DNA from 4 places in the Mesorhizobium sp. P2_D1 genome. Region 2 is predicted to be linked to each of the others. Evidence: predicted binding sites of a transcription regulator. Region 2 holds the regulator's gene; each other region holds the start of a gene.

Region 1 (2,204 bases), on a different contig from region 2:
CCGAAGACGATCGGCAGCCACTCGACGGAGCCGTCTTCGGCGAACTTGGCGACATGCAGCGTGCCGTCGTCGAGCAGATCCTTGTTGGCCGCGAGGTCATTGGGATTGAACTTACCGCTGGTGACGAACTTGTAGGCATAGTCGAAGCGCTCGTCATCGCCGAGATAGAAGACGACGCGGCCATCCTTGGCGACGATCGATTCGGCGCCCTCGTGCTTGAAGCGGCCCATGGCGGTGCGCTTCCTCGGCGTCGAGGTCGGATCGTTGACATCGACCTCGACGATCCAGCCGAAGCGGTTGGCCTCGTTCGGTTCCTTGGCCAGGTCGAAGCGGTCATAGTGCGCCGCCCATTCATAGGCGCCTTCGGGAATGCCGAGGCGCTTGTAGTTGGCGGCTTCCTTGTGGCCCTCGGGCAATTCTCCGGAGAAATAGCCGTGGATGTTCTCTTCGGCCATCACATAGGTACCCCACGGCGTGACGCCGCCGGCGCAATTGTTGAAGGTGCCCAAAACCTTCGTGCCGGACGGGTCGGCATTGGTCTTGACGCGGTCATGGCCGGCAACCGGGCCGGACAGCGCCATTTCGGTGTTGGAAGTAATGCGGCGGTTGAGCTTGCCGTCGCGCACCACTTGCCATTTGCCGCCGTCCTTGCGGATCTCGACGATGGTGCCGCCATGCGCCGCCATCTCGACATCGACCTGTTCCTTGCTGAGCGGCGCGACGTCGGCCGACTTCTTGCCGTCCTTCTCGACGATCTTGACGATGCCCGGGAACATCAGATGCGGGTTGGTGTATTCGTGGTTGACGACCAGCAGGCCGTGTTCGGCCGAACCGTCGATCGCGATGTAGCCGACATAGTCGTTGTTGTAGCCGAACTGTTTCGCCTGCGCCTGCGCCGATTGCTTGGTCGGGTCGAACTCCGGCGAATCGGCAAACAGCGGATCGCCCCAGCGCAACAGCACATCGGCATCGTAGCCCGGCGCGACATGGTGCTTGTCGTCGATGCCGGCCTCCAGCTCGTCGAACGCGAAGGCGGAGCCTTCGGCGGCCCGGGCCTGGTCGGCGCTGACCAGCGCCAGCGGGCTGACGGTGGCGGCGATCGCCGAGACGGCCAGCGAGCCTTTCAGGAAACCACGGCGCGAGAACCGCGCGGCGATGATCTCGCCCATGGTGCGGTTGTCGGTGGGATTGGTGGCCGGTCCGGCGTTTTCTTCGAGCAGGCTGGTGCGGAATTTGGCGTCGGGGGAGCGATGTTCGGTCATCTGGCTTGCCTCTGGCTTTGCGGGTGGCTGGAGCGTGTTGCCTGTTCAACCCCCTTATAGTCACCTGATCACATTTTCGTGACATCAAAAGCCTTTCAGCCGCGACAGCATTCTGAGACGTCGGCTAAGCACTCTGCGAGCAGCACGTAACACTGGGACAAAGGTCCCTTGTCAGGTCCGGCAAAGGTCCCTTGGCGGCACCGCATCGGTCGTGGGCCGGTTACGCGAGGCCGCCATGTCGGCGATGGTGGGTCCCTTGCGAAAACGCCGGCGGTGAAATCCGCCTGCCTGAAATCCGCCTGCCTGATCGAAGAGGAGACCAGGATGCGCAGATCGATCGCGACCCGCTGTTGCTGGCTGGCGCTGAGGGCGACCTCGGCACTGGCGCTGGCCATCGCCCCCTATCAACTCGCTTTCCACGGCTCTGGTCCGGGCATCGTTGCCGCAAGCGCGCATGCCAAGGATGGCGGACATGGCAGTGGCGGTGGCGGCGGTGGAAACGGCAGCGGCGGGAGCGGCGGCAGTGGCAACAGCAGCGACGGAAACGGTAACTCCGGAAACGCTGGCGGAGACAATGGCGCCGGCGACGATCACGGCGCAGCCGGCAATTCCGGGGTCGGCAAAGGTCACGACGATGATGGAGATCACGTCAATGCGAAAACCGGCGACAGGGTCGAAGTAGACGGCAACACAATCGAGGTCGAGCATCCCGACGGCATCACGGAAGAGATCGAGAACGGCCGTTTCCAGATGAAGGATGCACTCGGCCGCACGATTGTCGAACGTCCGGCGACTGCAAACGACATCAGTCGTCTTCGGGCCTTGTGAAGCAGAAGGCCCTGTGAGGCAGGTCAACCGGGGAACGACCAGTTTGACAAGTCACCTCCGCCGCCCCCGGCGGAGGTGACTTGATGTTCGGCGGCATCAGGTAAGCCAGCTTCC
Region 2 (2,204 bases):
GATGCGATCATGGACGCGCGCCAGCGCGAGCTCGACGACCGCGCCATCACACTGATCGCCAAGCGTCAGCCGATGGCCGACGATCTGCGTCATGTCGTCGGTTCGATCCGCATGGCCGGCGACCTCGAGCGCATTGGCGACCTTGCCAAGAATATCGCCAAGCGCGTCGGCACCGTCGGCCTCAGCGTCACCCCGCGCGACCTGTCGCACTCCATCGACGCAATGGCGCAGCTGGTGCTGATCCAGGTGCAGGGCGTCATCGAGGAATATACGGCACGCGATGCGGCGGCGCTGGCGAAGCTGCGCGCCGACGACGAGCGCATCGACGTCAAGTACACCTCCGTGTTCCGCGAACTCCTGACCTACATGATGGAAGACCCGCGCAACATCACCGCCTGCACGCATCTTTTGTTCTGCGCCAAGAACCTTGAGCGCATCGGCGATCACGTCACCAACATCGCGGAAAATGCGTATTATGTTTTGACCGGCACGCAGCTGCCCGCCAATCGTCCGAAGCAGGACGAGACGGCGATGTCCGCGCCGGCGGCATGACGGCAGGGATGACCAGTCGATGATCGCGCCACGCATCATGGTGGTGGAGGATGAGGAGCCGCTGGGTGTGCTGCTCCGCTACAATCTGGAGTCCGAGGGCTACCAGGTCGAGGTGGTGACGCGCGGCGACGAGGCCGAGATCCGGCTGCAGGAGAACGTCCCCGACCTTCTGGTGCTGGACTGGATGGTACCGGCGGTTTCCGGTATCGAACTCTGCCGCCGGCTAAGGATGCGTCCAGAGACCGAGCGGCTGCCGATCATCATGCTGACCGCGCGTGGCGAGGAAAGCGATCGTGTGCGCGGCCTCTCGACAGGCGCCGACGATTATCTGGTCAAGCCGTTCTCGACGCCGGAGTTCATGGCCAGGGTCAAGGCGCTGCTGCGCCGCGCCAAGCCGGAAGTGCTGTCCAGCGTGCTCAAGGTCGGCGACATCGTGCTCGATCGTGAATCGCACAGGGTCTATCGCAAGAAGAGCGAGATCCGGCTCGGACCGACCGAATTCCGCCTGCTCGAATTCATGATGCGCCATCCCGGCCGCGTGTTCTCGCGCAGCCAGCTGCTCGACAATGTCTGGGGCGAGACGATCTACATCGACGAACGCACGGTCGACGTGCATGTCGGCCGGCTGCGCAAGGCGGTCAACAATGGCCGCATGCCCGATGTCATCCGCACCATTCGTGGGGCGGGCTACGCAATCCGGGAAGATTAGGGATCTGCTGATATTCAGGTGATGCCGGCCTGCGAACGGCAGTTTCCTGCGCTTCCGGTACTCACGGATCCAAATGTCCGCTCCGTTCCGGTTCTCGGAACCCGCCATTCTCGACTCGGCCTAACCTGAATCTCAACACATCCCGGCGCGTTATTCACGCAACGTTCTTGCCACCGAGGCCGGATCTCGCCTGCGTGCCGGGCGCGAAAATCTCCTGGTCTACGAAGGTCAGTGCCCGCGTGGCGCAGCCTTCGCGGATCAGTGGCAGTTCGTTCGGTTCGGTGTCGAAGGAAATCGATTGCGAATGCTGGCCGCCGGCGGTCTGAGCAATGGCCTCGCGCAATGCCGGCTCGATCAGGTCGAAGGCCGCGGCGCTGACACCGACCATGGCGACGGGCGCCGGATCGATCAGCGCGAACAGGCTGCCGAGACCGTAGCCGAGTGCCTCGCCGGCCTTGCGATAGGCCTCGCGCTCGGGTCCATCCCTCTCGCGGGCCGCGGTCGCCAGCGCGCGCATGTCGGCATCACTGACATCGGCGACCGGTTCCGCATCCTCACTCATCTGCCTTGCGTTGCGCCAGATGGCGTAGTTGCCGGCATAGGCCTCGACGCAGCCGCGCCGCCCGCAGCGGCACAGCGCGCCGTGCGGCCGATGGATCATATGGCCGAACTCGCCGCCCGAGGAATGAGTGCCGGTGAACAGCTCGCCCTTCAGCACCAGGCCCATGCCGATGCCGTGCGACAACAGGATGGCGATGAAGTCGTCGCGGTAGCGATCAGGGTCGCGCCAGCGCAACGCTATCGCCATCATATTGCAGTCGTTCTCCATGGTGGCGGGGATGCCGAACTCGTCCTCGAGTATGTCGGCGAAGGCGATGTCGGTGTGCGGCGTGATCGGCGACCACAGCATGGCGCGGGCTCGAGTGTCGGTGATGCCCTGGAT
Region 3 (2,204 bases), on a different contig from region 2:
ACTTGAGCGCCAGGCCGATCGAATAGTAGCCGGTGGCGCCGTCGGTCTGCTGGGTGGTGAGGATCGGGGTTACCGCCTTCGGGTCCTTGAGGGCGATGCTGGCATAGCCGGAAGCGCCGAGTTCGGCGAAGTCGAGGGTGCCGCCGAGCAGGCCCTGGATGACGCCGTCATAGTCGGCGGCGGGGAACAGCGAGACCTTCTCGAAACCGAATTCGGCCTTCAGATGGTCGGCCAGGCACTGGTAGTTGCGCAGCCGGTCGGTTTCGTTCTCGCCGCCGAGGATGCCGACGCGGAATTCCTTCATATCGGCGGCGTGGGCCATGCTGGTTGCCATGGCGAGCACCGAAACGGCGCTGAAAACCATCTTCCTGAACATTGGATATCTCTCCTGTGGGTTCCGGCCCCGCGCCGGTAGCGTTGGTTATTCTGACAGGTGCCCTTGACGCGGGCTGGCGATCCAGGTCGCTCTTTCTTGACTCAATATCCCGGGAATGCGGGCTCGAGCGGTCCGGCGGATGCAGTGATCTTTTGCTTGTAGGCGATGCTGGTCGAGGTGATGGCCTCGGAGATTTCGCCGCCATTGCTGTCGGCGCCATAGACGAGGCGGACGGCCTCGCGGTTGAGCTCTTCCGGCGGGCCGTCGAAGACGACCTTGCCGGCGGCCATGCCGATGATGCGGTTGCAGTAGGCGCGGGCAGTGTCCAGCGTGTGCAGATTGGTGACGACGGTGATGCCTTCGCGCAGATTGATGTCCTGCAGTGAATCCATCACCACCTTGGCGTTGAGTGGGTCGAGCGAAGCGATCGGCTCGTCGGCGAGGATCACCTTGGGCTGCTGCATCATGGCGCGGGCAATGGCGACGCGCTGCTGCTGGCCACCCGACAAAGTACCGGCAGGCTGCATTGCGGTGCGGGCAATGTCGAGCCGCCCGAGCGCGGCGACCGCCTCGGCGCACTCGGCGCGGGAAAACATGCCGAGCAGGTTCGAGATGGTCGAACGGTGGTTCAGCTTGCCGAGCAGCACATTGGTCAGCACGTCGAGGCGCGGCACCAGGTTGAATTGCTGGAAGATCATGGCGCAGTCGCGCTGCCAGCGCCGGAGCGGCGAACCGCGGAGCTGGGAAACCTCGGCGCCGTCAAAAAAAATCGATCCCTGGCTGGGATCGATGAGACGATTGATCATGCGAAGWAGGGTTGATTTGCCGGCACCCGAACGGCCGATAATGCCAACCATCTGACCCTGCGGGATCGAGACGTTGATATCGCTGACGGCAGTGTTCTTGCCAAATCGTCGGGTGACGCCGCGGATTTCGAGCGTGGCTGACATGGTCGTTTCCAGTCCAGTCGCGTTGAAGGTCTGTTAAGAACTTCGCTAGCGCAGCGCCATGAACCTGCGGTGTCGGATTGATGTCAGTTTTGTTACTGCCCACAGGCGCGGCGTCAGGCGCCTGGTGGTGTCGATCAGCTGAGCACCTGCAACTCCTCGAAATGCTCCATGTCCCTGAAGCTGCAGAAGGCCGGCGCCTTGATCTCGATCGCCGGAGCCTGCCGCGCGAAAAGCGCGAGAGAGTCATCGAACAGTTGCTGCCATGCGGCCGCCCTGTCATCCGCAAGACGCTGGATCTGATATGCGAAGGTGATGTGGAAGACGTAGCTGTCATGGTCGGGATGCCGGTAGCCGAACGGCACCGCCAAGGARTCGCGCCAGGCGCGCATGATGCGCACGTCCTCGTCGGTCGCGCCGGCGACGGTGAGGCCGGTCGGTACGATTTCGACCACCTTGATGTTGAACGGGCCGAGGCCGTTGAAGCCCTTCAAGCGTTCCAAATAGAGGCGGGTCATGGCGTCGATGCTGGTGTCGAGCGGCACGTCATGTGGCCAGTAGGGCAAGCGGCGGCGATATTCGATGATGCCCTGGAACAGCGTCATGTGCAGGCTGGAGACGGGGGTGAAGGCCAGCCGGTCGGCATCGGGCATCGCCAGCATCCGGTCGCGCACCTCAAGCACCACGGCCTCGGAGGGCGAACCGCTGACGAGATGGCTGACGACCGTGTTGCCGGGCTCGATCAGGAAATTGCCCGACATGTCGTAGCGCGTGCCGAGATGAACCGGTGGCTTCGGATTGGAGCCGGCAAAGAATCCGGCGAGCGAGGGTCTGACTGAAACAGGCATTGCGATCTCCAGGGCAGATGGCGTCCTGCCCCG
Region 4 (2,204 bases), on a different contig from region 2:
GTCACACGCCGCTGCGGTCAATCACCAGATCGGCGGGACCAAAACGGTCCTTTGCCGTCAGTTGCTGGTGCCAGTAGGGATAGAGCACGGGTGGCCGGCTGACCGTGTCTAGGCGGTCACGCTCTTCGCCGGTCAGCACCAGGCTTGCCGCGGCGATGTTGTCGCGGAACTGCGTTTCGGTCCTGCCGCCGATCACCAGCGAACTGACCGCCGGCCGGCCGAGCAGCCAGGCCAGCGCAACCTGCGCCGCCGACACGCCGCGCTGCGTGCCGATCTCGACAAGGATATCGACGATCCGCCAGAGGCGGTCCTCGTCGCGGATCGGCGGCTCCGACCAGCCGGCAAGCTGGCGGGCGGTCGGGCTGTCGCGGCGGTATTTGCCGGACAGCAATCCGCCGGCAAGCGGGCTCCAGACCAGCACACCCAGCCCCTGGTCGACCGAAATCGGCAGCAATTCATATTCCGCCTCGCGCGCTTCCAGCGTGTAGTGGATCTGCTGGGTGACGAAGCGCGGCTGGTGATGGCTGTCGCTGATGCCGAGCGCCTTCATCACCTGCCAGCCGGAATAGTTGGAGCAGCCGACATAGCGGACCTTGCCCTGGGCAACCAGCGTATCGAGCGCGGCGATGGTTTCCTCGAGCGGCGTCGTACCGTCCCATTCGTGCAGGAAGTAGATGTCGATGACATCGGTCTTCAACCGCTTCAGGCTCTTCTCGCATTCGCGGATCAGGTGATAACGCGACAGGCCTTCATCGTTGGGACCTTTGCCGATCCGCATCCGCGCCTTGGAGGCGATCAGCACGTCGCCCTTGCGCTTGCCGCCGAGCGCCTCGCCGATGATCTCTTCGGAGATACCGTTCGAATAGACATTGGCGGTGTCGATGACATTGATGCCGGCATCGATGCAAAGATCGATCATCCGGCGCGCCTCGTCGAGGTCGGTCTTGCCGACAGCCGAAAATGCGCCGGCACCGCCGAAGGTCATGGTGCCCATGGTCAAGGTCGAAACTTTCAATCCGGAACGGCCGAGGGTGCGGTATTCCATGTCAGTCCTCGCGATTTTGTTGTTGAAAGGCAGTGCCCGGACGGGCCTGCCACATTTGTAGGACAATTCGAGCCGCTTGTCGCCATGCCACGACGATGGATCGATCATGCCTCGCGGAATTTGCAGTGGTGGTAGTCTCGCCCCAGGCTGCAATAAAACCGTCATTGCCGGCCTATATTGAAGTCGGCTCAGGTGTTGCCACTCCGGGACGCAGGCCAGGGGTTGGGGCGCCGGACGTGGATCGACAGGGCTTGCAAGCGGAGCAGCTGATATGACCGAGCTAAAACAGAATTCTCCTGCCAGGGACTGGCTTGAGGCCGAGCTCGCCGACACGCTCGACGAGGACTATGAGCTCGAAATGTCGGAGCCGGCGCTGTCGATGGAGATCGCCAAGATCTACAAGAACTCGCATCCGCCATCGATCGATCGCATGCAGTATTTTCGCGACCTGATCACCTTGCAATCCGAGCTGATCAAACTGCAGTCCTGGGTCGCCTATCACAGGAAGAAGCTGGTGGTGATCTTCGAGGGCCGCGACTCCGCCGGCAAGGGTGGCGTCATCAAGCGCATCACGCAGCGGCTCAATCCGCGCATCTGCCGCGTCGTCGCACTCCCGGCACCGACCGAGCGCGAGAAGTCGCAATGGTATTTCCAGCGCTATGTGCCGCATCTGCCGGCCGGCGGCGAAATCGTGCTGTTCGACCGCTCCTGGTACAACCGCTCCGGTGTCGAAAGGGTGATGGGTTTTGCAGAGCCCGATCAGGTCGAAGAATTCTTCCGCGACGTGCCGGAGTTCGAGCGCATGCTGGTCCGCTCCGGCGTCACCGTGGTCAAATACTGGTTCTCGATCACCGACGAGGAGCAGCAGATGCGCTTCCTGATGCGCATCCACGATCCGATGAAGCAGTGGAAGCTGTCGCCGATGGACCTGCAGTCGCGCGTGCGCTGGGAGCAGTACACCAAGGCCAAGGAAGAGACCTTTGCCCGCACCAACATTCCCGAAGCGCCCTGGTTCATCGTCGAGGGCAACGACAAGAAGCGGGCGCGGCTGAACTGCATCGACCATCTGCTCAAGCAGCTGCCGTATGAAGAGGTGCCGCACGAGGAGATCACGCTGCCCGAGCGCGTCTTCAATCCCGAATACGAGCGCCAGACGCTG

The links. The regulator PhoB, encoded in region 2, activates phosphate uptake and scavenging genes when phosphate is short. The targets are predictions, from matches to a motif close to TGTCATNNANCTGTCAT.
Region 1: AC1D0I_RS01745 (PhoX family protein) is a predicted target of PhoB. The motif match lies at 1,330-1,346, and genes of this name have one in related genera.
Region 3: phnC (phosphonate ABC transporter ATP-binding protein) is a predicted target of PhoB. The motif match lies at 1,396-1,412, and genes of this name have one in related genera.
Region 4: ppk2 (polyphosphate kinase 2) is a predicted target of PhoB. The motif match lies at 1,194-1,210, and genes of this name have one in related genera.

Annotation. Positions count from the first base shown of each region.
Region 1 is NZ_JBFUDZ010000001.1:357,965-360,168, forward strand. It holds gene AC1D0I_RS01745 (PhoX family protein) at 1-1,262, opposite strand, end outside; gene AC1D0I_RS01750 (hypothetical protein) at 1,587-2,090, shown strand.
Region 2 is NZ_JBFUDZ010000020.1:68,693-70,896, reverse strand. It holds gene phoU (phosphate signaling complex protein PhoU) at 1-552, shown strand, start outside; gene phoB (phosphate regulon transcriptional regulator PhoB) at 572-1,261, shown strand; gene AC1D0I_RS16605 (ROK family protein) at 1,416-2,204, opposite strand, start outside.
Region 3 is NZ_JBFUDZ010000067.1:21,028-23,231, forward strand. It holds gene phnD (phosphonate ABC transporter substrate-binding protein) at 1-376, opposite strand, end outside; gene phnC (phosphonate ABC transporter ATP-binding protein) at 478-1,326, opposite strand; gene AC1D0I_RS29055 (DUF1868 domain-containing protein) at 1,461-2,171, opposite strand.
Region 4 is NZ_JBFUDZ010000056.1:30,013-32,216, forward strand. It holds gene AC1D0I_RS27480 (aldo/keto reductase) at 2-1,045, opposite strand; gene ppk2 (polyphosphate kinase 2) at 1,317-2,204, shown strand, end outside.